Regions from separate parts of the Shewanella sp. DNRA4 genome, predicted to be linked through region 1. Evidence: predicted binding sites of a transcription regulator. Region 1 holds the regulator's gene; each other region holds the start of a gene.
What was found. Region 1 encodes LexA, which represses DNA repair genes until DNA is damaged. Its sites were predicted from a motif close to TACTGTATNNNNATACAGTA; they were not measured.
Positions count from the first base shown of each region.

Region 1 (7,535 bases):
ACATGGGTACAACAATTTATCCATGAAAGAATTGGTAAAAAAGTCACACAACAAGAGTTGAATCAAAGCTTTGATACTAGCTTCGGTAAAGGTGCACACACTAAGATCACGCTTGATTGCGCCAAGGGACTCTTAAGCGAAATCCGGATTAATCTTCCACAAGAGATCAAGCTATCAGACTCAATTCCGAGCCTACTTGCTAAAGCACCCAAGGCGAAAAAGACTAACTGTCCGGACCCACTCTCTATCGACAAACCAAACTAACTTAACCTGAACTTGGGGTAACGAGTGTCGAAAAAATCTAAATTTAACAAACCAAAAAATACCATAAACGATTGTTTTTAAAAAACATTTTTTCTGACTGAATGCGCAGATTTTTGTGCATATCAAGGCGCTCTGTCGTATGCCATAGCGAGCTATGGTTAGACAGAGCAACGCAGAGAGGCCCGAAAAGAGGCCTATTCAGCGGCGCTACTTATCCCTGCTCAGGTTAACTTATTGGTTTTCATTTTGGGATAGGTGTATTACCGCGAAAGTAGCACCTTGGGCGTCAGCAATCACCGCAAAACGTCCCACATCAGGGATATCGCTTGGCGGCACGCATAGCTGTGCGCCCAGCCCCTGCGCCTTAGCGGCAAAAGCATCACAATCCGCCACCACAAAATAAGGCATCCAATGGGCGGGGATCTCGCCCCATTCCGGCATCATTTTCATCATGCCCCCCATAGACTGACCATCAATTTGCCACTCGGTGTAATCGATGCCGGGCACATGACTGGGGAGCGCGGTCCAAGGAAACACTTGAGTGTAAAAACTGGCTTCGGCGCTAGGTTCACGGCAAGCCAGCTCCACCCAACACAGGGTATTTTCTTCGCCTTGGCGACGTGAGCCCGAGTGGTTTTTCGCTTGCCATAGGGCAAAGCGTGCCCCTTCGGGATCGCTCACCTGCGCCATCACGCCCGCATCACCCACCACATGCGGTCCCATGTGCAATTGCCCACCCGCAGCCAGGATGGCGGCAACCGTCGCTTCTATATCCTTAACCGCAAAATAGATCCGCCAATGGCTAGGGATCTGTGGTTCCGACTCAGGGATTTGATACATGGCCCCTAAATCGTCCCCCTCCAGATTGAACAGCGAGAAATGACCATTAGGAATTGCCATTTCCACCGAATTCCAACCAAACAGCGCATGGTAAAACCCCTGTGCACCCTGCCAGTCATGGCTCGCCAATTCGACCCAACAGGCCTGTCCCTGTGCGTACTGAGTAATCCTCATTGCAGACTCCAATCAAACAGATAATGTGTTCGAGTTAAGCTGGAGTTTATGCAACTGTCCAGTTTTGGCGGTAAAAAGATGAATACAAAGAAAAAGCCCTCAATTTGAGGGCTTGATTCGCGAGCGAAATACTTAGGAGAACTGCGGTAATAAATTCGCCATCGCGAGTAGATGACAAGCACCCGTCACGACACCAAACAACACCACAAGGATAATTAACGGCGTGCCACCAAAGACCCTAAAACCTTGATGGTTAGGGAAGAGTTGTCTCGACTTGTAGGCCATCAGCGCTGGCACAATAACAGCCCACACGGTTGCCGCTAAGGCTGCAAATCCAATGGCAATTAAAAAGCCATCGGGAAACAGCAAACCAAATATGGTGGGCGGCACAAAGGTGACAATCGCCGTTTTCATCCGGCCAGAGCGCGTATCGTCGAATCCGAATAAATCGGCCAAATAATCGAATAAACCTAAGGTCACACCGAGGAAAGAAGACGCCACAGCTAAATTAGCAAATAGGGTTAACATGCTGTTTAACCAGCTGCTTTCCATTACTTTCGACAAGGCGCCGACTAACACACCCATATTGCCACCCTGGGCAATAATCTCACTAAACTGGCTGCGGGGAATATTGCCCATAGTGGCGACTAACCAGCAGGCATAAATGATCAGCGCGATAAAAGTCCCGACAAAAATGGCTTTGAAAATGGTCGATGAATCTTTGCCATAATACTTCACCAGACTCGGCACATTTCCATGGTAACCAAAACTGGCTAGACCAAATGGCAAAGCCGCCCACAGATAAGGCATAAAGCTTTGCTTTCCATCCGGTTCGAGCAACTTAGTCACATCGATTTCGATCAGCAAATTACCAATCGCGAGGAAGAAAGTAATAATCATCCCGCCGAGCATAATGGTCGTAATACGATCCACCGCCTTGGTACTGATCAACACGATACAGGCGAGCACGACAGCAAATACTAATCCGGCGACACTTTGAGGCAGCTCAATCCCCATACCTTGGAGGCTATGGTTAACAATCGAGCCACCGCCACTGATGTAGGCGTAGGTTAAGATGTAGAGCACGAAGGCAATGGACACCCCATTCACGATGCGCCAAAACTGGCCCAGGGTTTCCTTGGTCAGGGTATCGAAACTCGCTCCCGGCTCGAAATGCAGGTTGGTTTCGAGCAGTAACAGTCCCGACATCAACATGCAAAACCAAATACCGAGTAACATCAGTACCGAGTAACCAAACCACATGCCAGCGCCCACGACAGGCAAAGAAAACATCCCCGCCCCTACTGTGGTACCGGCAATAATCATGGCACCACCAAGCAAAGACTTGCCCACCGGCTTATTCTTCGCCGCATTCATATGGTTAGCCATTAAGCGATATGCTCCGCGGTCACGCTGGCGACAATCGTCTGCCTTACAGAGGCTCTGAGTAAGCTATTAGCTTGATCGCGAATGCGCTCAACATCAGATTTATCTTCCTTACCAGAGAAATAACCCAACTCTTTTAGCTTAACACTCAAGGTGTTATAGAGTTTCTTATCGTAAAATTCTGGTGCGGTAATTCCATGCAGCGCCCCTAAACGTTGGGCAAGCAGATGGCTTTCAGACTCGAGATCCGAACGCTCCATCTTAGGTCTGTGGGCCAGCAGATTGAAGATAATGGCATAGCGTTGCAAGGTCTCACTAACGCTGCCAGCCAACAATAACATTTGGCTGGTGTGCTCGGTCACAACCGACAACATATCGCTTTCCTGCACTAGACCTTGCTCAATAAACAGCTCGAGCACTTGATTCACGTAGCTTGGGAGATCTTTGATCCCCATAAACAACTCCGCCTTCAATAACGGATAAAAGTCGTTCACTATCCCAAGGATTTGCGCTCTTGAAATCTGTTTATTATTGATTAAACAGCTGGCAATTAATGACGGAATAATAAATAAGTGAATGATATTATTACGATAGTATGTCATTGACGTCGCTTGTTTTTCATCAATTGACACTATCTCACCCAAAGGATCGGCGTTGATGGAGAACTTGTTCAGCTCTAATCCTTGTTGTACTAAGTGCTTACCATCACCTTCGGCAACCGACGTAAACGACGTGTAAGGCACACGCTTAAGCAGGGTCAGGTATAAATCTAACTGACGCTCGAGCAAACAACGCTCTAAGGCATTTTGCTCCGACGCCAACAACACTAAACTGGTCAAGGTAATAGAGCTGGCGGCAGCGGCGTCGTTAATCCGCGTCATCACCCGATTTGCTAACACGTTCACCGCTGGGGTTAACCAAGTCGGTTTTTGCTCAGGATCATCAGCCACTTCACTGCGCCAGTTTGGTGCCGTTTCATTCAAGAAGTTCTGCAATGTAATCGGCTCACCAAAGTTGACATAACCTTGGCCAAAATTACCTAATTTACGAATAGCACCAAAGACTTGCCATACAGATTCTTTCTGTTTTTTCTTACCGCTTAGCTCTTTGTGATAGGTCGCCACTTCCATCACGTGATCGTAGCCTAAATACACAGGCACTAAGGTGACTGGGCGTTCGATACCACGCAGCACACTGTTGATCGTCATAGCGATCATGCCCGTTTTAGGCGCCAATAGACGACCGGTACGAGAACGGCCACCTTCAGAGAAATACTCAACCGAATATCCCTTAGCAAACAGCTGATCGAGGTACTCACGGAACACGGCCGTATAAAGTTTGTTGCCGTTAAAACTACGGCGAATAAAGAAAGCCCCGCCACGGCGGAACAGCGGCCCCGCAGGCCAGAAGTTTAGGTTGATACCCGCAGCAATATGCGGTGGCACCATACCTTGGTAATACAGAATGTAAGATAACAGCAGGTAATCCATATGGCTGCGATGGCAGGGCACATACACAATCTCATGACCATCGTGGTGTAACTGCCGAATATGCTCGGCACCTTTGATGTTAATACCGCTGTAGAGCTTGTTCCATAACCACGTTAAAAAGCGCTCAGCAATACGTACGAGACTATCGGAATAATTCGCCGCAATTTCATCAAGATATTCAATTGCCGTTTCACGCGCTTGGGTTTCAGAAATCTTCTTGCTCGCGGCTTCTTCCTGAATCGCCTTACGTAAGGATTCAGATTTCAGCAAGGAATGGAATAACGCCTGACGATTAGGCAACACAGGCCCCGTCATCACCTTACGTTGGCGACGGAAATGCACTCTCGCTACTCGAGCCAATTTATGGGCAATGCCCATATCGGTACCATGTTCGTCGGCCATGTAACGCAGCGATACCGCATTAGAAAATTGCACAAAGTTGTGACGGCCCAAAAATAGGATCATCAAGCACTTACGTAACCAAGTAGGATTCTCGCGCTCAAGCACTGCCGCCTTCATGGTGTCGTCTTCTTTACCCGGAGTACGACCCCAATACAGACTCACAGGCACCAGCTGTATATCTAACTCTGGCTTTTCCTTATGGACGGCCAACAAACGCATAAAACATTCGAGGAATGGCTCATTGCTGGCGCGTTCACCAAATAAGGGCTTACGACCTTCAAGGCATACCACCCGTGGCGCCACAACGCCATTCACCACCAGCGGCTCGTAAGGGCTTGGCAAACCAAGTTTCGTGGTGATCTCGCTTAACGCAGCAATATCACTCAGGGATTCTGTTTTCATTACATAAGCAAGCGGTCTGGAGGCATCCAGATTCAGATCGGCAAAGGGATCCTGTGGCACAACAATAGTGTGCACTAAGTGCTTTTGGATCCAACGTAATGATTTCAACCAAAGAGAGTCTTGTTTAGGCATTATTCTTATGCAATGTAAGTACGTTCATTAGCCCCATAGAATACCAGATTATAGAGAATATACCCAAACAACCTAAAGATGCAGGATTCAGCTGCTGATTTTAATGACTTAGTAACGCACTTTAGGCAACGCCATTTATTGCTACCGTGCAAGTGGCATTCACCCCATAGATGACGATTACGGTTATTTGCAGATCTAGCTGACCAAGTTAAAAGTGGTTAATACTTGCACTACCAATAATACTGTATATACTAACAGTAACTGTATAGAAAAACAGGAAAGACCATGAGACCGTTGACGCCACGCCAAGCCGAAATTTTAGAGCTGATTAAACGTAATATTGCCGAGACTGGCATGCCACCCACTCGGGCCGAAATTGCCACCCGTTTGGGTTTTAAAAGTGCAAATGCCGCAGAAGAACACCTTAAGGCATTGGCGAAAAAAGGCTGCATCGAGATCATGCCTGGTACTTCCCGCGGGATCCGTCTCCCTGTAGAGGAAGAAGATAACCGCGAAACAGGCTTGCCACTTATCGGCCAAGTGGCAGCGGGTGAACCTATTCTCGCCCAAGAGCATGTCGAACAGTATTACCAAGTCGACCCCAGCATGTTCCACCCTGCTGCCGATTTCCTGCTGCGCGTAAAAGGCGACAGTATGAAGAATATCGGCATCCTTGAGGGTGACCTGCTTGCCGTTCATAAAGTACAACAAGCGCGCAATGGACAAGTTGTTGTTGCTCGCGTTGATGATGATGTAACCGTAAAACGCTTTGAAAAAAAAGGTAATTTAGTCTACCTACATGCCGAGAATGAAGACTATTCACCGATTAAAGTCGATTTGAGTTTCCAAAGTCTAACAATTGAAGGGCTCGCCGTAGGGGTGATCCGCAATGGAGATTGGCTATGAACAAACTATTAGGTAATGCCCCGCGTCACCCCGGTTTATGGCTCGATACGGTTCGAGATACAGAGACCGACTGGCAGCATACATCAATAGTCACTATGCCAACTCAGAGCCAAGGGCGCCAAGAGCTGACACAGCTGAGCAAACAACTTGCCCAACTGAGCCAACAGGGAAGATGGATAGTGCTCATCAACCCACCTAGTATTGGCTACAAGCAGCTATTAGCAAACGCAGGTGTGCGTATGGATCGCGTACTATTGGTTCACGCAAAAGATGAGGTCGAAACCCTTTGGGCGATGGAAAAAGCCTTAACCAGTGGCACATCTAGCGCAGTGATTACTTGGATTAACGCCCTAGATACTCGCGATAATCGTCGCCTACAAATTGTAGCAAAGAGCGCACGTGCAATGGGTATCGTGCTTGAAGGTTCAACGAATGACCAACCTTCTAGCACCAATCTCACCCAATCGACTAAATTTACTCAACCCGCATTTTTCAGCTCTGTTCATTAAAAATTTTTCATACCGTATTTAGCCTTGAAAGCCGCCTCACCTGTGAATGTGAGGCTTTTTTTTGGCAATTTTTCAGACAATTAGAAAAAGAAGTGATCTTGATCAATTTTTAAACAGCAAGTATGTTTGATTTAGGCGCACATGATATATGGCCTGTTTAGGCAGAAATATCGCGTTATTTTCGAATATCGCTCGCCCACAAAAATTGAGAATAATGGGTTTATTCAGCAGTATGTGCCAGTGTGGCTAATACCAGCAGTAACAATACTTGATCATAAGTAAGCCGCCAACGCACGTTGAAGTCAGAAACACTTTTTTGGGAACTGAAGAGTTTGCATAGAGTTGAGACTTACTGTGTTGCTCTTCTTTGTAGTTGCTATTTGCAATTAGCAGAGGAGAAGTCTTGTGAAGCAATGGTTGTATTGTTTACTCGTGGTGCTATTCGCCCCACCGTTGGCCGCAGCAGACATGCGGTTCAATATGACGCCTGGCGTAACAGAAATCAGTGGCAAGGTATACCACCTGCACATGACGATTCTGTATATCTGCTGCGCGATAGGCTTAGTGGTTTTTGGCGTGATGATTTATGCCATGATCAACCACAGAAAATCCAAGGGCGCGGTCGCGTCACACTTCCATGAGAGTACAAAAGTTGAAATCGCTTGGACGATAATTCCCTTTATCATTCTGATCTTAATGGCGATTCCGGCAACTAAAACTCTGATTGCCATGGAAGACCCCAGCAATGCCGATCTCACGGTAAAAGTCACAGGATCGCAATGGAAGTGGCATTACAGCTATTTCGATCAAGATATTGAGTTTTACAGTATCCTCGCCACACCAAGACCTCAAATCGAAGGTAGTGAGGCCAAGGGAGAGCACTACTTACTTGAGGTCGATAAGCCCCTTGTCCTGCCTGTAAATAGAAAAATCCGCTTTCTGATGACTTCTGAAGATGTTATCCATTCATGGTGGGTACCAGATTTTGCAGTGAAAAAAGATGCTAACCCAGGGTTTATCAACGAGGCGT
Region 1 covers NZ_JABAIP010000004.1:111,455-118,989, forward strand. The annotation lists gene HG547_RS05665 (ribonuclease T2) at 1-264, shown strand, start outside; gene HG547_RS05670 (VOC family protein) at 496-1,278, opposite strand; gene mtr (tryptophan permease) at 1,411-2,667, opposite strand; gene plsB (glycerol-3-phosphate 1-O-acyltransferase PlsB) at 2,667-5,090, opposite strand; gene lexA (transcriptional repressor LexA) at 5,376-5,996, shown strand; gene HG547_RS05690 (SulA-like leucine-rich domain-containing protein) at 5,993-6,505, shown strand; gene coxB (cytochrome c oxidase subunit II) at 6,911-7,535, shown strand, end outside.

Region 2 (7,535 bases), on a different contig from region 1:
CAGAAATCCAAGGTGCTTTTTCATCTGGTTCTGGTATGTTTTTATATGGCCAAACATCAAATTCATCGATTAAGCAGAAAATTGATTGTTCCCAGTGTAATTTTTTTTGCTCAATTATTGCTAATCTTCTAAGTTGTTCATTCCACTCAATTCGACTTATGATGATATGATCAATGCAAACATTAAATTCTTTGTTGAAAATTCTAATGTGTTCAGCTTCTGTAACTCTTGCATCGTTAATGCTGCTCCAATTTATTGAATTATTAGCTTCAATAAAATCAAGCTCAGTGCCAAAAAATAATTTTGTTTTCACAAAACTGATTGGTTTAATATTGAGTTCTAATTTTGAACCATCCTGAGTGTTGGGTCTATTAATGATGTGAGGTTTACCAAATCTAATAGTAAATGAGCTTAAGCGTTTCTGTAACCATTCTGATAAAATTATTGATACCTTATGAGTCAAATCGTTTATTTCTACTAATGTATTTAGTCCCTCTACAGTTATGGAAGAAAAAGAGAATAATGATGTTGCCCCTTCTTCACATGTAAGTGGCAATGGTGCTTTATATGGCTCAAATGTTTTTGTATCTAAAAATGTTTTATTGATAGTACATTTCAAATGATTTAACGATGCTTTAAGATTAGTTAAAAGCTCTGTAACATCTTTTTCTTCTGCATGATCGTTAACGATATATGGAAGATCATTTTCATGTTCTCTTATTAAAATTGGCAAATTGACTGTTAACAGTTTGCTTATGAATGATTTTCCGTCAAACCAAATTGATCTTAGCAATGGATTATCTAGAATAATTGAGCATAATATATCACCATCGATAAAGTTCAGATTGAAATTTTGATAATTATCTAAATATTCTCTTTTAGCCTGTGGCGAAATCTTGGCATTCGTAATGAAAATTCCTTTTTTATAATTGAATTTTATTAAAGCCATTGGTAGTTCCGATAGTTCTCTGCTACCACACACCAACTCAGAACTGTTGTGAAACTTACATTGTACTAGAAGTTTTTGACCAGACTGGTCTTCGGCATATAGATCTCTTCCACCATCTCCAGGTCCATCCATTTTTTTTGTATTAGTGCAACCTAAAGAAAATAAAATGTCAGCACTTAAATCAACTAATAATTTTGGATCTAAAATTTCAGTTAATTTTAACTTAGGGTTTTCCGGCCCTTTATAACTCATAATTCACTTCCTATTACCGTATACACTTAACGCTTTAAACAGCGGAAAACGCGAGCGCAGTGAGTGGTTTTCCGATGATTTAACTTGTTAGCACTACCCACCAAGCTGACCGATATTATATTTTTTTGTGTCGCCTGATCCGTCTGAATACTTCTCTGAAATACTCAATTCGTTACCATTTCCGGAAAATGTTATTTTTGAATCATATTGATCAGTACGCCATCGCCCTGTATCTGCACCCCATATAGCCCTATTTCCTTCTAATTTACATTTGTACTTCCAATGTTTACCGTCATCACGGCGAAAATATGAAAGATAAGTAACATCACCTTGGATAGAATCAACTTTGATGATGGAAGGATCTCTTCCCATTGTCGCAGCAACTGTGGCAACACATATTTGCTGGTCACTGAAATTACCTTTATCTGAACCACCACAGGCGGACAACGCCAATGTAACAACAATTACTAAAGTGTTTAGAAATTTTTGACGAATGCTCATACTTTATCCTTGAGTGTTAACGCCGCCAGCATGCGCGGCTTTGTAGTGGAGGCGAAGCCGCAGCGGAAAAGACGTCACCGTGACTGGCCTTGTTATAAACCACCTTACTCACTTACTGCCGCCGATGCTGAACCTACATCTTTTTTAAACAGCAGTATGAATAGATAAATTACGCTAAAGATTGGAATAAGTGACAAAACAGCACCGAGTAAACCCGCCACCACTGGCTTTTGCATTTTGCGACGCGCTACGTAATAGCATAGTGCGCCCATGATCAGCGCGAAAATGATTACAAACTGGCCGTACAAAGTAGCATTGATATTCAAATGAACTATTCAAATGAACTCTCCTTGTGGTTTATAACATTTTATTCGTGCGCATGCGCGTTTACCTCGTTGGACCAGTGAAAACGCGCACGGTTAACTATCTGTATGTAAAGAACTTATCAGCTTTCTGCCAAATACACCATCTGCAAAAACGCACATGCGCGTTTTCAAAACCTATTAACTTAAAATCAGCCGCTATAGTTAATTGATTTTATAGCGTTTTATTTATTTTGGATGGAATTAGTGCGCACTGATTTTGTCTGAAAATCATACCAAAACACCTAAATTTAAATATGACTGTATACCCATAAGGGCTATCCATTTAGCGCCACCAGTGTCAATATGTAGTAATGAAAACTTCATCGTATTTATTAAAAGCTGGCGTCGATTACCCTACAAATTGGGACGAATTTGTTGATTGGTTTCATGATGAACAATCTTGCACTAGCTACCTTTACGCACTTCGTTGGCCAAACGGATTCATTTGCCCAAGCTGTTCGAGCCATCAATCACCTTATCAGTTAAGTAATGGCAAGTTAAAATGTCATGCTTGCCGTTTTCAGTGTTCAGTAACATCAAATACACTTTTTGACAAAACAAGAACCCCCATGAAAAGTTGGTTTGCAGCTGTCTGGTTTATTACAAATCAAAAGAATGGGGTCAGCGCTCTTGGAGTCCAAAGGCTATTAGGTCTTGGGAGTTATCAAACTGCTTGGTCTTTAATGCACAAGTTAAGATATGCCATGGTAGATCCTGAAAGAGATAAACTGTCCGGCATCGTAGAGGTTGACGAAACATTAATCGGTGGAGTCATTCCAAAATCATCTATTAAAAATCAACAGGGTAAGCGTAAAGCTATAGTTTTGGTGGCTGTTGAGCTGCTATCACCCTCTGGATTTGGGCGGATACGTTTAAGGCAAGTAGAAAGTGCAACTAAAGAACATATCCATCAATTCATTCAAGATGTAATAGAACCTGGTAGCACAATTTGTAGTGATGGTTCTCAAGCATACAAGCAAATAGACAAAAAAGGATATAAGCATAATCGGATGGTGCATTTAGGTTCATCTGTACCTGCACATGAAACAATGGCTGGGGTGCATCGAGTCTCATCATTATGTAAAAGATGGCTTTTAGGTACGTATCAAGGTGCGGTAAAGGCTAAGCAACTTGATTATTATTTAGATGAGTTTACATTTCGCTTCAACAGAAGAAAGTCAGATTCTCGGGGATTATTATTCTACAGGTTGCTTGAGCAAGCAGTGCGTTCTAAGCCGATAACGTACCAATCAATTAAAAATCGATAACCACAATATATAGTGGTTGGTCGTGCTAAGTGGATAGCCCTTATACCCATACATTGTTAGCCGATTTCTGGTAAGGCCAAACATAGTAAATAGATAAGAATTTGTATGGCAGCAGGAGTGGGAATTTTCGATTGAGCTAACGAGCCGAAACACTGAATGGGGGCATAAACAAATCAATCTACTGTCGGATATCAACACTTTATCTCGGGCAGACAATGCCACTTGGTTGTGTATTGTGGTGTGAGTAAGTCTCGACGCATAGCCCATTTTTGCTCGATACCTTGAGCGGCAATGAATAAGGTGTCTGTGCCATAACGTTGATTGATGCCATCGAGGGTCTTCATTAACGCTGGTTTAGCTTTTGAGACATTGAATAAATCTAACTGGCCATGCATGGTGCTAACCAAATCAATCAGGCCCACGCCGACTTTATAATAACGTACGCCTGCACGGAAAAGTTGAGATGCTGCTTGTGTCATACCTTGAGTGAGTTCAATGCTGCAATCGGTGGCACAAGCAAAGTGCACTAAGGTTTTAAAGCCTGTTGGGCGTTCATCGTAGGGAGAATTGCTGGCAAACAGCAACATGGTTTTACAGCTTGAACCTTGCTTTCGCGCTTTCGTTGCGGCAATAGCCACATGTTTACTTAAGGCTTGCAGTAAATCCTCATATTCAGTAATACGCTCGCCCACACTACGAGTTGAGAATATTTGCTTCTTATCCGCCCTCGCCTCATCCCACACTTTGCACGCTTGCCCATTGAGTTCACGCACAGTGCGTTCTATTTCAATACTAAATTGCTTACGAGCTAAACCAGCAGGGATTTTTGCTAAGTCATAGGCGGTTTTTACGTTCATTAGTTCAAGTTTTTTGCTTATCCTGCGCCCAATACCCCAGACATCATTTACATTCATTGATTGTAAAATTGAAATCCTGTCTTGTTCATTATCGATAACGCACACACCGTGATAGCCAGGTAACTTTTTTGCCGCATGATTGGCCGCTTTAGCCAGTGTGAGTGTTGAGCCGATGCCGACACAAACCGGTAAACGAGTTTCTTTCCAAACCGCTTTTCGAATCAATTGGCCTTGGGCTTGTAAGCACTTAATGGCGGGGTAACTATTTTTAAAGGAGAGAAAGCTTTCATCAATGGAATAGACATGCTGCTCTGGTGCAAATCGGCCAATGACATTCATCATCTTTGCGGATAAATCGGCATAGAGTTCATAGTTACTTGAACAAACAATGACACCTAATTTCGTGCACAGGTCTTTGACCTGAAAGTATGGTGCAAACTTAGGAATACCGCATTCTTTCGCTTGCTTGTTTGCCGCAACAATGCAGCCATCATTGTTGCTCAAAACAATCATTGGCTTACCACGCCAATCAGGTCTAAATACCTGCTCGGCGCTGCAATAAAAACTGTTGGCGTCTACCAAGGCAAACATCAGATATCCGCCAATAATGGACTTTGGCGATGACAACGAATAGAACGAATAACAACCCCTTCAATCGTAAAGTTATCGTAATCGTGAATAGGCTGAGGTTGGTGCTGTTCATTAGATGACAGTAGCATGCGATGCGTTTTATCGAGGATTTTACATACAAACTCACCGTTGAAATTGGCAACAATCACATCACCATGACGCACGGTTTCCTGGCGGTCAACAATCAATATATCGCCATAAAAAATGCCCACGCCCTGCATTGAGTCACCTTTTGCGATACCAATAAATGTCGCGCTGGGATGCACAACTAACAGCTCATCAAGGCTGAGACCCAACTGGCTATATTCAGCCGCAGGGCTTTCGAAGCCAGTGATACCGGCACTGGCATAGATGGGGATAATACGCATAGTCAACATCACTGTTTTTATATACAGTTATTATAGGCGTCGTTAGATAACTGGCAAGAATTATTGTGATGTTCCGATGTAACAACATTGGTTCTTTTCTTTATCGAAGATCACGTTAATGCTCATTAGGTCGGTATAGCCTTATTCAACTCTGAGGGTTGCAATTTCGCTTATCACTGTAAGTCATCAATACATTGTGGCTGTATTACTTGAAACAGAAACAAAACCCTGGTGGTGAGAACAATTTCGTACTTCCTCTTTTCACTCGTTCCTACCGTTGCTCATAAGCCGTTATGCCGAGCAGTGCCAAAAGCGAACATTCGTTAAACCTAAATCTCATCGGTTAATAAAGTAAACGTAGTCAATCCCTAATATTCGGTACCATTTGACAAAGTTCAACATGGTTTATTCTTCGTTGTGTTTTGAAATCAAATTTTTAGTATTTCAGGATGCACTCGTACTTTTCTTCGATTGAGTAAATCGAATCATCTTAACTGGAACCATTGATAAACTTACCTTTTTAAATTTTAGAGTTTTACGAAGTCTTTCATAAGTAAGTTTTAACTCATACTTAGCCATTAGCGGTAAGTCGTTTTTGTCTGGTTTTGCTAATGATTGATCATATAGTAGCCACATTTTCACGCAGTAATCAGTTCCGAGCACCTCCTCAGTAATTGGTTTTATATGATCTAGAAATGCCTTCTTGCATTCTTTCGACTGCTTTTCAATATATGATCTGATGTCAGCTAAAAAAACTTCATCCGTTAAAAAGAATTCGCAGTAGAATCTAGTTTGTGAAAAAAGATAACTAACTGAACTACAACCAGAATGCTTTTTAACCTGAATGATGTGCATTTCATTGCCTGATTTCTCTAAAATATCGCAGAATTCTTTGTCTTTTTTCGCTTTCCCAATTTTTAATTTTGCTTGATCAAATTCGATAGCGTTCTCATTTCTCTGGCAGTAAATATCGTTAAACTTCTCTTCTCTATTTTGCTTAGATTTTAAACAGGAAATATCTAAGTTTTTATATTCGTCATCGATCTCTAACTCTAAAAGATCCTTGGCTATGAAGTTTTCAATTGACTGATAAAAATCAGTGTCAACTTTCCTCCATTCACCTAGCGCAAGAATGTAATAGTCGTTATTAAAAGTAATTTCAGAAACTAAGCAGTCGTAAATGCTCCACTTTAGATGGTTCAATATGCGTTCTTCATCGTGGGAGTAAGCATAAATTGACCTGTTACTCAGCGACTTTACAGTTATATCTTCAGATTTATTAAATACTTGAGTGTATATATCTTCTATTCTGACATGAGAAAATATGTTATTTTCTTTTTTTGATGAATTCTTATATGAAAAACTATACTGATCATCTGAAATGAACTCTGGAATAGCAATATGAATTTTGGATAATTTCTTGTTTACAAGATCGTCAATTAAATTTTGGTTTAACTCTTCAACAATTGACTCATCCACTTGAGAAAGATTAGGATAGTTGGGGAAAAGCTCTTTATATGAATCAGATTGATAAGATAAATAAAAGTCATCAATAAATGAAATTAATCGCTTCCAATTTAGCTTGTCATCACCAATTACCTTTAGTGTTAAGCAATCTTTTCCTTGAAGAGTGATGTTTTTATCATCTTTTAAGTGTGCTGATATAAAGCGAAGAAGCTCAACTTCTGACATTCCAAAATCAAAAGTATCAGAGGGCTTACTTTGCTGTCGATCGATAACTTGAGTGGTATATGAGTGAATTGAACTTTTTGCTTGTCTAACATCGCTATTACCACACAGATTCATTGCCACGATAATACCGAAATCAGGTTCTATAGACTTCTTGTTAAGCCAGCTGCCCCCTCTAGTACCGAACGATGCCGCGAAAATTCTATTGTTCTTATTTATAAGAAGTAAGCCGCTTGGGCGTTCTGATTTTGATTTGAAATCAAGTGAGTCATTATCATCTAAATTCTCATTAACGAAGTCTAGCCAAGGAGGCACAGTGCTGGCATTATTGATAACTTGCTGACAATAAAATTTGCAATCAATTCCATCAACCTGAAAGCTCCTAACTTTGAAGTTAGTTGAGTCTTGCTCACGTATTTTCTGTTTATCGACAACATCTTGAAAGCTCTTTCCACTTTTTGACAGATAAAGAGTGATTTTTCCTAGTTCGCAATCCATTATGTTCTTCCCTTATCGAAACTGGTTACATCGTAATCAGATACAGGGACAAATCGCAAGTAATTTGGTTGAGCAGAAAAGGTTTATTCAATAGATGTTTATCTACCTAGCCTACTCGATAACGATAATCATTGATTCGAAAGAAATTGACATGCTAA
Region 2 covers NZ_JABAIP010000002.1:5,147-12,681, reverse strand. The annotation lists gene HG547_RS01965 (restriction endonuclease) at 1-1,201, opposite strand, end outside; gene HG547_RS01960 (hypothetical protein) at 1,295-1,702, opposite strand; gene HG547_RS01955 (IS1595-like element ISSod11 family transposase) at 2,379-3,335, shown strand; gene HG547_RS01950 (Y-family DNA polymerase) at 3,527-4,783, opposite strand; gene HG547_RS01945 (S24 family peptidase) at 4,783-5,190, opposite strand; gene HG547_RS01940 (DUF6119 family protein) at 5,635-7,377, opposite strand.
Region 2: HG547_RS01945 (S24 family peptidase) is a predicted target of LexA. The motif match lies at 5,200-5,219, and genes of this name have one in related genera.

Region 3 (7,535 bases), on a different contig from region 1:
GTGATGTTATCGATACTGGGATTGGGATTGATGAAAGTCAGCAAGACTTCCTGTTCCAAGCCTTTGGTCAAGCGGACTCCTCGATTTCCCGCCGCTTTGGCGGAACAGGGCTTGGATTAGTCATCACCAAACGCCTCGTCAACCAAATGGGCGGGCAAATTGGCTTTACCTCGTCAGTGGATAAAGGCTCGAACTTCTGGTTTACGCTGCCTTTGGGCCTTGGTCAATTCCAAATTGGTGATTCACTACCGCTTGAAAAACTGAAAGATAAAACCGTGCTCTTTTATGAGCCCAGAGTGCTCACCCATTCAGTGATTAGTCGCCAACTAACACAGTGGGATACTAAGGTCACTCATCATCAACATATTCCTAGTTTGCAGACAACCCTATCAACGACTGAGCATCCGTTTGATTATGTGTTATTAAGTTGCCATGGATTTAGCAATCCCAATCAATTAGTGAGTACGTTAAATCTAGCCAAGACAAAAACAGATTGTTTAGTCGTGCTATTCGACTGCCAAGAGCAAGACATGTTAAGTCAGTTTATTCGCCCCAATGCTGACGTGGTATTGTCTCTGCCAGTAAGCGAGCACCAACTGGCGCGTAATATGCTCTATCCACCAATGGAGTATGACCTATTACCGCCCGCAAGTATTACAGTTCCAGCGGCGCGCCAATCGCTTACCGTATTAGCAGTGGACGATAACTTCGCCAATTTAAAACTGATTGATACACTGCTTAACGAGCTAGTCACTACCGTTATCGCCGTCAATAGCGGTGAAGAAGCCGTCAAACAAGCCAAGAGCCGCACCTTCGACCTTATCTTTATGGATATTCAGATGCCGGGCACCGATGGTATCAGCGCCACCAAGCAAATTCGCCAAGGGTCGATGAACCGAAATACGCCGATTATTGCCGTGACCGCCCATGCAATTGCCGAGGAACGTGAGCTAATTTTAGGTAGTGGCATGGATGGTTATTTGCCCAAACCCATAGATGAAGCCGCACTTAAAGCAGAGATAAACCGCTGGATCACTCGGCCCAAATTCACTCACTTTGATTTACATACCCTCAACTGGGATCTTTGCTTAACCCAAGCTAACCATAAGTCTGACCTAGCATTAGATATGCTACGCATGTTATTGGAATCGTTACCTCAAACGGTCTCAGCGATAGAGACGGCACTGAGTCAAAACGATCAAACCACGATGCTCAGCACTATCCATAAACTTCATGGCGCCAGTTGCTATTGCGGGGTGCCGACCACACAGCGATTATGCCAAGAGATTGAATCGGCATTGAAACGTGATGCCCGTGTCGAAGATCTCGAACCGGAAATACTAGAGTTACTTGATGAGCTAACTAAGGTAGAATCGGCGGCAAAACAAGTGCTATCACAGCTATCAGCGGAAATAACAGATGACCAAAAAAACGGGCTTCTTTAAGCGTTTAAAAGCGCTAGAACTACCACAGAAAAAACTCTTTGCCATTGCCCTTTGCCAACGAATGTTGCCTAACTATCAACTGTTTTCAGAGGTTTGTGAGTTTGGTGATCCTGCGGTATTAAGCACTGTGCTCGAGCTTCTTTGGCAATCCCAGTACGACAATAAGCTGAAATTCAACATCGATGTGCATCTGCAACGCTTAGAAGATAACACCCCAGATCCTGTCGATTTTGATAGCTATGGCGTATACCCAGCAATGGATGCCGTGGTTGCACTTTCCACTTTGCTTGGGGCGATTCAAACCAACCTTGAGGAAGATATAACCAATATCAGCAAGTTATCCTCAAGCACTGTGGCGAACTATATTGAGACTATCAGCGATGTAGAGTTAACCGATGATGCCTTAGATGACTACGTCTTCGCCCATGAAGTGATGGAGGAAGAGCGCGCGCTGCAAAATACCCTGCTGGAAATTATCGAAGAAAACCCTAAGATTACTGCCGAATTAGTGAAAGGTTTACGCAAAGAGATCATCGAAGCGGGTGTATCGAATATCGGGATCAGCGTCGCGTAATAAACCCGTTTAAGGTCTAGGGTTTATCTCTTCAGTTGCCTTGAAAATCCGGCGATGTTACCTAACATTTTTACTGCTTAGGTAGCATCAGCGACGGGTTTGAATCACCGGAGGATAGAGTTAACTCTATAACCCATTCAATATGAAAAAAATTGTTTATCAAGGTTTTATTTTAACCAATAGCGAAGGCCTTACCGATACCTGGAAACTCACCATAGGCGGGCAAAACCGTATTGGTTCTCTATTTGAATTACGCCGTTTAGTGAATTATTACCGTGAGCTTGGGATTGTGCCCGCCACCCGCGCGAGCCTGCAAGATGCTAAGCAAACGCAAAACTCCATGAGCCAAAATACTTTAAAACCCCGTAAACGTTAATCTTAAGCCATTGAAAAAAGTTCGGGCGCTTTGGATTGCATAAACTCGATAAACACCTTCACTTTCAGCGGTTGCTGACTACGTTGGTGATAAAGAATCGAAATTCTACGTTGTTCGCCAATCCATTCCGGTAAGAGCACTTTTAAACGCCCTTCTTTAATCTGTTGTTTTACAAATAATTCTGGCCCATACAGAATACCACCATGATCTAAGGTCGCCTGAATCGCGCCATGGAGATCCGTGAGCGTGAGTTTTGTTGGACCATTAAAATAGAAAGACTCGCCATTAGGATGCTTTAAATGCCAATTAAACAGCGGCCAAACTTTGATCAACTGATGGTTTTCAAGATCATCGGGATGGATCAATTCAGGGGCATGGGCTAAATATTCCGGCGTCGCAAACAAACGATAATCAAGCTCACCTAAAGTACTCGACACCCAAGAAGAATCAGGCTGTGCACCACCGACAATCGCGACATCAATCCCTTTATCAATTAAATCCACTAACTCATTGCTTTGGGAAATGTGTAAACGAATATCGGGATATAAACGGCCAAACTCGTTTAATGCGTGAATAAAGATAATTGAAATAATTGAGATTGGCGCAGCTATCCGCAATGTGCCTTCAGGTTTATCGCTGCCAATGCCACTGAGCTCATCGAACTGTGCAATCGCACTCTGATATCGCTGAAATAACGCTAAACCTTCCTCGGTTAATCGCAGCTTGCGGGTACTTCGCATAAACAATTGCTTATCGAGTTTTTCTTCAAGCTTGGCCAGCTTACGGCTCACGGTGGCGATAGGCATATCGAGCACTTTCGCGGCTTGAGAAAAACTGCCCGCATTCACCAAATGCACAAACAGATAAATTAACTGCAGCTCAGCGCCAACATCATCAGCCATGTTCAATCCCATCGTTTAGCGTGAGTGCCGCTCACAGGTATAAGGCACTAACTCATTGTGTTTTAAACGTAGAATTATTCATTTCTACGACCATAGCGCAATAGCTTCCAAGGTTAATCCTATGCTATTTTGCCAATAAGTTTACTGCGCTAACACCGATTATCGTCAATTACCCTAGGTATTATTCCCTGCTAGCGCACCCACAACGTCTTCTTGCGGGAAAGCAAAAACACAAAAGGATGAGTGAGGGATATGACCATTTTAACCCCTCTGTTTGCCGTCTTCGGGATCATGCTGCTCGGCACACTTGTACAAAAACTGCGTTTTCTCCCAGTAGAAACCGACCAAGTGCTCAATCAATATGTCTACTATATTGCGTTTCCTGCCATTCTCCTGATTGCACTGGCCCAGCAACCGATTGAAGAAATTCTGCAATGGGGATTTATTGCAGGCTATAGCGCCGCCATGCTGATGATTTATCTGATTTGTGTTGGTATATCCTTACTTTTCAATCCCAAACAGCATGCAATTGCCGCCGTGCGCGCCTTAAATGCCACCTTTGGCAATACCGCATTTATTGGAATTCCGCTGCTGGTGATTATATTTCCTGAACAACAAAGCGCCCTAGTTGCCGCCGCCATAGCCAGTTTATTGTCCGTGCTTATGTTTGCCGTGGCCTTGGTCTCGCTGGAGCTTACGACAAATACCCACAGACAACACCACGCCGTAGTGATCATGTGTTTAGCTGTGGTTAAAAATCCCATCGTTATCGGCTGCTTTATCGGCATTGCAATTTCGGCATTGGGGATAACACTGCCCTCTGGCGTAGCGATGATGATCCAACAAATTGGCAATACCTCAAGCCCCTGCGCTTTATTTGCCGTTGGCATGGTATTAGCCAAAGCCATGCGCTACCAAAAAGATAGCAAGGTATTTAGCCTGACGAATCTTATCGAACTTAGCCTTATCAACCTCTTTAAATTAATCCTACAACCCGCATTGGTTTTCTTCATGCTTAAAAGCGTTGGCGTTAATGGAGATTACTTAGTGATGGGTGTAATCCTCAGTGCCTTACCTACGGCGGCCAGCGTCTATTTACTTGCTCAGCGCTATAACACCCAAGCCTCAACCAGTGCGCAGGGGATATTATTTGGCACTATAGTGACTTTTTTTAGCTTACCTATTTTAGAGCAACTTGTTAAAACCTATTCATAAACAAGCGATTAAACTCTAGCTTATTGCAATGTGTCGAATATTTACCCAAAGCCACTTTACTGTATATAAAATCAGTATATACTGTTTATCAATACAGTGATTTGGTAAGTTTTTCGACAGGAACTCATTATGCTTTGCCAACTCAGCATCAATAATTTCGCTATCGTCCGTTTTCTCGAACTGGATTTTCGTCCCGGTATGACCAGCATTACTGGTGAAACTGGCGCAGGTAAATCCATCGCCATCGACGCCTTAGGTTTGTGCCTAGGTAATCGTGCCGATGCCAGTAGTGTTCGCCCTGGTGCAAGTAAAACCGAAGTCAGTGCTCGATTTTCACTACACGATGTTCCACTTGCCAAACGTTGGCTCGAAGATAACGATCTCGAACTCGATGATGAATGTATTCTACGTCGAACTATTGGCAGTGATGGCCGCTCACGCGCCTACATTAATGGCAATCCTGTGCCGTTAACTCAACTGAAATTACTCGGGCAATTGCTGGTCGGTATCCATGGTCAGCACGCCCACCACGCTATGCTAAAGAGTGAGCATCAACTCACCTTGCTCGACAGCTACGCCAATCACAGACTACTGATAGACACAGTGGCAGCAAGCTATCAACGCTGCAAACAAATCGAAGCCGAACTCAAACAATTAGAAGCTTCGCAGCATGAACGTATTGCCCGAAAACAGCTGGTGCAATATCAAGTTGAAGAGCTAGATGAATTCGACCTCAAGGTCGGTGAATTTGAGGACATTGAGCAAGAGCATAAACGCCTCGCCAATGGCACTGAACTGGTGGATAGCTGCCAAGCCAGCCTATATTTACTCACAGATGGCGAAGAGAGCAATATTGAGTCACTGCTTAACAAGGCTGTAAGCCTTGCTGAAAATTTGCAAAGCTATGATCCCGCATTAACCAATGTCAGTACTATGTTGAATGAGGCCCTCATTCAAGTACAAGAGAGCGCGGGAGAATTACAGCATTACCTGAGTAAACTCGAACTCGATCCCGCGCATTTTGCCTATTTAGAGGAACGACTCTCAAAGGCTATGCAACTGGCCCGTAAGCATCATGTTAGCCCTGACAAATTAGCCGAACATCATTTGGCGCTCAAAGCGGAACTCACAACCCTCGATGACGATGAAACTAAGTTAGAGGAAATCCAACTCCAAGTTGAAGCGAGTAAAACCGCTTACTTAGCGAACGCACAAAAACTGAGCCAGAGCCGCGCCCGTTATGCGAAAGAACTGGATAAGTTAGTGACTCAATCTATCCACGAACTCAACATGCCCAAGGGTAAGTTCACCATTGAAGTGAATTTTAATCCCGAGATTATGTCGGTAAATGGCAGCGATAATATAGAGTTTATGGTCACAACCAACCCTGGCCAGCCTTTACAACCGATTTCAAGGGTTGCCTCAGGCGGTGAATTGTCGCGTATCGGTTTAGGCATCCAAGTTATTACCGCGAAAAAGGTTGCCACTCCTACCCTGATTTTCGACGAAGTCGATGTCGGAATTTCAGGCCCGACCGCTGCTGTGGTTGGCAGAATGCTGCGTAGTCTAGGAGAATCGACTCAAGTACTTTGTGTAACCCATTTACCTCAAGTTGCTGGTAATGGCCATCAACATATGTTTGTGAATAAATTCAACAAGGCGGGCAGTACAGAAACCACTATGATGCCTTTGGATAGGGAGCAACGTATCCAAGAATTAGCCAGACTTCTTGGTGGCGATACAATTACTTCTAACACTCTCGCCAATGCACGAGAACTATTACAGTAAAAATACAGTAAGCCACCGCAACGAAAATAAAGCTTGATAGCCAATGCCTTATCTACAGCAGATAAGGCATTGGCATTTATAGGGTAACGAACTTTAGTTTGGGTTAACTAAAGATATTATTGGCTAATAAAGACAATCACTTGCAGACAAATAAGTGCAAAAAATCCTGCTAATACATCGTCTATCATAATGCCGAAACCACCTTCAACTTTGGCGTCGAGCCAACGTATCGGCCAAGGTTTTAGGATATCGAATAGCCGAAACAGCACAAAACCGACAGCAAGCCACAGAATACCAGCAGGGGCGGCAATCATAGTGATCAATAAACCTGCAACTTCATCCCATACAATCGCGCCATGGTCATGTACGCCCATGTCCTTAGCGGCCTTATCGCAGATATAAATCCCCGCGAGTACGCACACTAAGGTCACGGCTAAATACCAACTCAAGGGCAACTGGGCCAATAATAAATAGAGCGGGACTGCCGCCAAGGTACCAAAAGTACCTGGAGCCTTAGCCGCTAAACCACTGCCAAAACCGAGGGCTAAAAAATGAATAGGATTTTTAAGGGACAGGCGCGACAGCGCCTGATCTTCGGATAACAACTTCATTAAAAATGCTCAAAACCGTGGTACGGTGGCGTAAATAGCTCACCATTAAGTTGCAACTTAAGCTTACTGCCCGCACAGATTTGCCCAACACGGACAAACTTAGTACCAGCATGGCTGAGGGCGGTTTCTAACGCACCTTTTTGTGCCTCAGGCACGGTAAAGAGCAGTTCATAATCCTCGCCCCCCGTCAGCGCATAGCCTAATGCATGTTCTTCGCTCACGGTATCTTGCATCGCGCGCGACAAAGGAATCGACCCCACATCGACTACAGCGCCAACCTTTGATGCCTTGAGGATATGCCCAATATCCGAGATAAAACCATCGGATAAATCGATGGCACTGGATGCCAAAGAGCGCAATGATTGCCCAGCCAATACTCGAGGAGTGGGTCGATAATGGCGATTAATCAAAAACTCTTTATGCTCCGCTCGCGCATGTTGCACGCCGCGGATCAAGTCCAGCCCTAACGCAGAATCACCAAGCGTACCCGTTACATAAATCCAGTCACCGGCCTTAGCGCCATGACGGGTCAAGGCTTTGCCATGAGGGACTTGCCCGTGCACTGTGATATTAATCGCCCTAGGTCCGCGAGTTGTGTCACCACCTATTAAGGCGATGCCATAA
Region 3 covers NZ_JABAIP010000011.1:80,786-88,320, forward strand. The annotation lists gene barA (two-component sensor histidine kinase BarA) at 1-1,445, shown strand, start outside; gene HG547_RS13290 (YjaG family protein) at 1,420-2,019, shown strand; gene HG547_RS13295 (DUF3319 domain-containing protein) at 2,162-2,395, shown strand; gene lldR (LysR family transcriptional regulator LldR) at 2,398-3,297, opposite strand; gene HG547_RS13305 (AEC family transporter) at 3,550-4,512, shown strand; gene recN (DNA repair protein RecN) at 4,642-6,300, shown strand; gene HG547_RS13315 (phosphatidylglycerophosphatase A) at 6,417-6,911, opposite strand; gene thiL (thiamine-phosphate kinase) at 6,911-7,535, opposite strand, start outside.
Region 3: recN (DNA repair protein RecN) is a predicted target of LexA. The motif match lies at 4,592-4,611, and genes of this name have one in related genera.

Region 4 (7,535 bases), on a different contig from region 1:
GGAAACTAGATTTAAAGGGATAGTTAGCCCTTAAAGCTCATAGCGAATAAACCGCCACGCAAAACATCAGTGTTAAACCAAGTATTTTGCCAATAAAAATGGTTGTTGCCTGTATAAGACATAGTCAATTACTCCTAAGTAAAGTTGAGATTAAGTACTCTAGTAAAGCTTGGCTCGGTTCCTTGGAACTAGAGATTCTCAAATCCGTTGAGACGACTTGTCACTCGGGTCCTTGGAGAAGGGTATCCATCCTGGATAGACTAGAGGGGAAAGGTTTAATGCCCTGTCCACGAAAACTATTATATGTTTTCGTAGTTTTATTACAAGCTTTTTTTGTATTTATTTTGATTAAGGCTTTTTAATGTAATTAAATTACACAAACCATCAAAAATATTGGCGACATGCATCACATAAAAACAGAAATAACCCTGTAACCATCTAATAAATAAGATATTACAGAATTATTTCTATTTGTTACGTTATTTCGTTAACGATTGATCAGATATTGATACAAACTAACCAAGGGGCTGGCAGTGGGTTTACCGTAGAGCGGATCGCCCTCAGTTGCACTGCCCGCAATATCTAAGTGTGTATAAGCTAAAGGAATAGCGGCATTAACACCGTGTTCAAACAGACCTGACGCCTTAAGTAGAAAGGCTGCAGGATATTGATGCCCGCGGGCAGTTACTGAAGACGGCGCATTGTTTGAAGATAAAATATCAGCCGCCCCAGACACTTCGCGGATCTTGGCAAAATCCTCACGGCGTAATGTGGAAACCTCAAAGGGTTCGCCCCAGTGGCTCGCTTGTGACGCAAGTGTCTGCGCGCACAGTGCACCACTAGCGACCGCGTTTTCAACCGCTGCGGAATAATTACCATAGCAGCGCACCACATGTCCCGTGAGCGTCGCAACCGAAAACAGCTCAGGCTTAACAGCCGTTACCGCTTTAATACGCAGATGACTGAGCAAATCAGCCAGCACTAAACGACCTTCAGCGTCGGTATTACCAATGCGTACCCGCACGCCCGCATGGCTGGTGATAATTTCATCGGTGACAAACGCTTCGCTGCCAATGCTATTACGCACTAAACCCAGTTCGGCAATCACCCGGATCCCTTTAGGCTTAAGCATAGACAAGGTTTTAAATAACCCAGCCACAGCAGAGGCGCCGCCTTTATCGCGGCTCATGCCGGCCATTGCGCCGCCGACTTTCAGATCGGCGCCGCCCGTATCGTAGACCACACCTTTGCCAGCAAATAAGAAGGTACGAGTAATCTCACCTTCGGGCAGATATTCGAGTTTTACCACCCGCGGTTGATGCCGCCCAACAGCAAAGGAAGAACGCGCCACCGCACTTAACAGCGGATAATCCCGTTCAAGGATATCCCGATCTTCCACCACTGCGGTTTTAATCACACTGCCTTTAAAGGCTTGCAAACAATATTCAGCAAAGGCCTTCGCCGACATACGCTCAGGTTCAGTGCCACATAAATCCCGCACTAATACGCGGCCTGCTTCTAATGCGTTGAGCAAATGACTCTTTTCAGATGATAACGACAATAAACCTATCGCTTCAAAGGCTGGCGTTAAGCCTGTCGCCTCACGTAACTCTAAGGTTTGCCATAATTCTTGACCACAGGCCAACGCCGCGACTTCGGTCGCAAAACCAAACTTAGGGGATGCTGAAGGAACAACATAAAGCAGCGGACGCTTAGCCCCCGCGTCTTTTGCGATAGCAATCGCAGCTCTTGCCGCATCGCCATAAATACGCACATCGGCATAATCATCAGTCACTTGAGTGACGGGCGCTATGATTAAACGGCCACCGGCTAAACCCGGTGCAAATAGTAACGTCGGGCTCTTACCAACCCGCTTATCGACCTTAGCACCGTGCTCGGCCAACAAACTGATCTCATCAATTCCGATAGAAACGAGATCCGGTGTGACCACCACAACCGCATCCCAACCTTCGCCATCAAAAATGGCATTTTCTGCTTGTACATCAATAAAGTTAACTTGAAACATGACCCATCCTTTTTCATTATTGTGCCAGCATTATTCCCGCTATAACGCTTAATTACCAATCAAAAAATCGCTTTGCCACTATCGAAAATACAGAGGGTGGCAACTTTCGCTGCCACAAACGTACACGGAGTTATCGAGATGATTAATCGCCCGAGCAGAATGTGTTAGGATTAGCCCAAATTTGCCCCATACCCACAAGACCTGATGAGGGACCTTCTGTGACAGCGTTAAGTCAGTTATACCCACAGCCTTTATGGCAATGGTTCGAACAAATCTGTGCAATTCCCCACCCTTCCAAATATGAACAAGCACTCAGCCAACACATCCAAGCCTGGGCTAAAAGCAAACAACTCGATGTAGTAGAAGATGCCGTCGGCAATTTAATCATTCGCAAACCCGCAACTGCGGGAATGGAAGATCGTAAAGTCGTTGTGATCCAAGCCCATATCGATATGGTGCCGCAAAAAAATGCCGATAAAGTGCATGACTTTACCAAAGATCCTATCGAAGCCTATGTTGACGGTGACTGGGTAAAAGCCAAAGGCACAACCTTAGGCGCCGACAATGGCATTGGTATGGCATCGGCCTTAGCGATTTTAGGCTCAGATGACATCAAACACGGTCCACTCGAAGTACTGCTCACCATTGACGAAGAAGCGGGCATGACAGGCGCCTTTGGACTACAAGCAGGTATGCTTGATGCCGAGATCCTGATCAACACCGACTCAGAGCAAGAAGGTGAGATCTACATGGGCTGCGCTGGCGGCGTCGATGCCCAAATCACCCTACCTATGGTATGGCAAGCGTCGGAGCAAAGTTATGCATCATTTAGCCTGCATTTATCGGGCTTAAAAGGTGGTCACTCTGGGGTCAACATCCATTTGGGTCGTGGCAACGCCAACAAGATTTTGGCGCGCGTCCTGTTCGAAAATGCCGATGAGTTAGCCCTAGAGTTAACCCAATTTACCGGTGGTTCACTGCGTAATGCTATCCCACGCGAAGCCAATATCAGCTTTATGTTACCTGCTGAAAATGTCGATGCACTGAATGAAAAAGTGCGTGCTTTTGAAGCCTTAGTCCGCGCCGAGCTGGCCATTGCCGACCCAGACATGCGCTTAGTGTTGAGCGAAATCCCAACGCCAAAACGTGTGATGAGCGAAAACAGCCAAAATACCCTTATCGACTTATTGCATGTTTGCCCTAATGGGGTAATGCGCATGAGTGATGAAGTAACTGGCGTAACCGAAACCTCACTCAACGTTGGTGTGATCAGCACTAACGATGAAGAAGTCAGCATTCTTTGCTTAATTCGCTCGCTCATCGATTCTGGCCGTAGCCAAGTTGAAGGCATGCTTACTGCGTTAACCAACTTAGCGGGTGCAGATATTGAACTTAGCGGCGCTTACCCGGGTTGGAAGCCAGACAACACTTCGCCGGTGATGGCAATTGTGCGTGAAACCTATGAGTCAATCTACAACAAAGAACCCGTTATCATGGTGATCCACGCTGGCCTTGAATGTGGTCTGTTTAAAAAGCCCTATCCAGAAATGGACATGGTGTCGATTGGCCCGACCATCCGTTATCCGCACGGCCCGGATGAAATGGTCAATATCACCACCGTAGGTCAGTACTGGGATCTACTATTAGCCGTGCTAGAGCGCATTCCCGCTAAAGGTGAATAGTCGCTACAGATGAATAGTCACTAAGCAGACTTAAATGACAAAGGCCGCAGAGAGTTCACCAATGCGGTCTTTTTGTACCTTTTATTTATGCACTGCGTAAGGCTTATTATCGCGTTAACTAAGTTAGGTTTGATTAGCGCTGAGCGAGATCCGCCCAGTAAGATTGATATTAAAATACCAAATCCAACTGCTTAGTCTCGCGAGCCATGATTGGCTGAAGCGTATCTTTACTCTCGGCAAGTCCAACAGAAATCCCGAGTAATCGAATTCCACGACCCTCTTGCCTTGCCATTGCTTGGCTCAGTAACTCATAAAACATCACTATGGATACTTCGTCACTGCGATGCTCGATTGTGGTCTGTTTAAAGTCACTGAATTTAAGCTTCACCACCTGCTTATGGATTTGTCGATCCTTGGCACTACGACTTAGGCGAGTTGATAACTCTTGTATTAATCCTGGCATCACTTGCTGGCACTGCTCGAGGCTGTAAATATCCTGCACCAACGTAGTTTCAACGCCGACAGATTTACGCTCGCGACTCACTGATAACCCACGCTCATCAATCCCATGGGATCTTTCAATTAATACGGCACCAAATTTGCCAAAACGAGTAATAAGGTCTTGTTTTGGATAAGTTTGTATATCGCCGCAGGTATTCAACCCTAAAGAGGAAAGTTTTTCTGCGGTGACTTTCCCCACACCGGGGATCTTACGTAGGGATAAGGTTTTAATGAACTCAGGAACCTTGTCGGGCGAAATAACATACAAACCATTAGGTTTATTTAAGTCAGAGGCCACCTTGGCGAGGAATTTAACAGGAGCAACGCCAGCCGAAGCAGTAAGCCCTGTTTCGGCCAAAATATCATGGCGAATCGCTTCAGCAATCAGAGTTGCAGAGCCCTTAAACAGCTTGCAATCGCTAACATCTAAGTAGGCTTCATCGAGGGAGAGGGGTTCAATCAATTCAGTGTATCGAGAGAAGATAGCGCGAATTTGTTGCGATACATCCTTATAGACCTGCATTCGACCGGGGACAAGGATTAAGTCTGGGCACAGTTTAAGCGCATAAGCCGTTGCCATAGCGGAGCGCACACCAAATTGGCGCGCTTCGTAATTACAGGTGCTGATAACCCCTCGCCGCTCACGGCTCCCACCAACGGCCAGCGGTTTACCACGGTATTCGGGAAAGTCTCGCATTTCCACCGCAGCAAAGTAGCAATCCATATCAACATGAATGATTTTTCGCACTAAAGGTTCCTCCGACACTCAAAATACTGTATATAAAAACAGTTATCAAGTATCTAGGACATATTTACGCAGTCGCGAAGTTCATCTATCGACTCAAGCATTCTTATCCAAGCATAACATTCCCAAAAAAACCAAAGGAGCGCTAAGGCTCCTTTGGTTTTAAAACAACAGCATTTAAATTTTAAATTGACCAATATTACGTGTCAGTTCTCGAGTTGCTTGCTCAAATCCTTGTAGACTTTGAGAGAGATCTTGGCTTGACAATAGGGATTGATCGGATAAACCACGCACGCTCACCACGTTTTGCGCCACTTCATCGGCAACCACTGCCTGCTGGCCTATCGCCACAGTAATTTCCACCGTTTGCTGCTGGATAGACGTAATCGCACTGGCGATGTCGCTGAGGGCTTGCTCGACTTGCGTGGTTAAGTCTTGCCCTACTCTTGCCTGCTCAACCCCTGATTCCATCACTTGTTCAGCCTGAAGCGCACTTTGTTGCAGGGTTTGGATAATGCCTTGAATATTGGCGGTAGAATCTTGGGTACGCAAAGCCAGCGTGCGCACTTCGTCAGCAACAACGGCGAAGCCTCGACCTTGATCACCCGCCCGCGCCGCCTCGATGGCCGCGTTCAATGCCAGCAAGTTAGTTTGGTCGGCAATATTGCGGATCACGCTCAAGACTTCACCAATTTGCTCTGAGCTGCTTCGTAGCCGCTTAATCACATTAGCCGCTTCGATGACTTGAACCGATAATGCCTTCATCCCTTCGGTCGCACGGGACACGATTTGCGTACCACCAAGGGCCTGAGTCTGTGCCTTTTCGGCAAAATCATTTGCGCGTTGAGCACTTATCGCCATTTCTTGGCTCGTCTGCGCCATTTGAGTTGCTGCCGTGGCGACAGAATCGATTTGTTGTTTTTGCGATGATACCGACGAGACAGCTAAATCACACACTTGGCGCGCATCCATCACTCCAGTGCCGACCTCTTGGGTTAAGCTACGGGTATGCAGCAACATTTGCTGAACCTTTTCAGCAAAACGATTGAAAGCATCACCCAGTTTACCTAGCTCATCTTCCCGTTCCATTAAAATGCGTTGGGATAAGTCACTGTCACCCTCGGCAATATCTTCCATGGCATCGAGTAATTTGCTGAGCTGGCGTCTAAAGGGTAATAACATCAACCAAACAGTAATCCCCACTAACAGCATGATCCCTAATGCAACAAAACAGGCATTCCAAAAGGCTTTGGTAACAGGCGCTTCAATTACTTCATGGGGCAACATAAAGGCTAAGTGCCATTTCTGCTTAGGATAATCCCCGCCTACAGTCACAAAGGTCACTCGCTGTGATACGCCATTAAAAGTAACTTCGGCAAACCCCTGAGGCTCGCGCTGCATTTGTTGCATTAATGCTGTAAAACCGGAGGTATCTTTAAATTGGCTATCAATTTGATTGGCAAGTGAGCCGGGAGGGAATTTATTCGAGAATCCTGGGAAATACACAAGCTTACCTTCATCCGTCATCAGGAAGGCTTGGCCATAGTTGCGGTATTTAATCGGTGCTAACAGGTTTTTACCAATGGTATCGATCAGAATATCCATACCACCAATGCCAATAAGTTCGCCATTAGCACTATAGACTGGGGTTTTAACCGTTGCAGAAATAGAACCATCGTTGGCATCTACCGCAGGATCGCCCACAAACAGGCCACGTTGATCAATCGCCTCCTGCCACCAAGGACGCTTATTGGTGTAATAATCAGGATCGCCATCGAAACGGCCATTAAGGTCAAAATACTCAAAGGTGTTTGCCGAACCAAAGAATACTGATTTCACATCGCTATCACGGTCGGAAAACGAGCGAAAATAACGAATAATATCTTGATATTGCTGATCCTGCGCCAGATTACTGCCCCGGGCATGATACTGACTAAACCAGTTGATAAGCCCAGGCTCGGCAAATACCGAGTGGATTACTTGCCCCTTCGCAACAAAGTAACCACTGATCTCATTGGCTTTTAAGGCTACAAGTGCCGAAATGTCGGCATCCACCTGCTTACGTGTATTATTACTTTCTTTATTCACGAGCAAAGCGGCAACTAAAGTAAGCAGTACAGCGAGGGCACCGACGATAGTTACCACTAACTGCAAACTTAGAGAACGTTTTATATATCTCATTCATCTTCCCGTCTGGTTAACCAACCACTTAACATAAAAGCCTGCAAAAACAGCTTCACACGGTAACAATTTTTACCCGCCAACAACAGCCAAAATGATGAGAAAAAACGTAAACAAGTATTTGTAAAGAATAGACATTAATGAAATAACAGGAATCGCTAAACAATCCACCTCAAACAGAACATCTCATTACTACAGCTAATTTTTACAGAGTGTTAGACTAAATACTCAAAATCCCAAAACAAAGGCCAGTCATAAAATGACTGGCCTTTGTGCTTGAGCTGCGCAATCGGATATTGTTACATCTTAGTTTGCAGATAATTCGCTAAACCAATGCGGTCAATTAAACCGAGCTGTTTCTCTAACCAATACATATGGTCAGATTCGGTATCATCGAGCA
Region 4 covers NZ_JABAIP010000005.1:222,652-230,186, reverse strand. The annotation lists gene HG547_RS07425 (leucyl aminopeptidase family protein) at 488-2,026, opposite strand; gene HG547_RS07420 (aminoacyl-histidine dipeptidase) at 2,245-3,708, shown strand; gene dinB (DNA polymerase IV) at 3,878-4,957, opposite strand; gene HG547_RS07410 (methyl-accepting chemotaxis protein) at 5,132-7,135, opposite strand; gene bfr (bacterioferritin) at 7,435-7,535, opposite strand, start outside.
Region 4: dinB (DNA polymerase IV) is a predicted target of LexA. The motif match lies at 4,982-5,001, and genes of this name have one in related genera.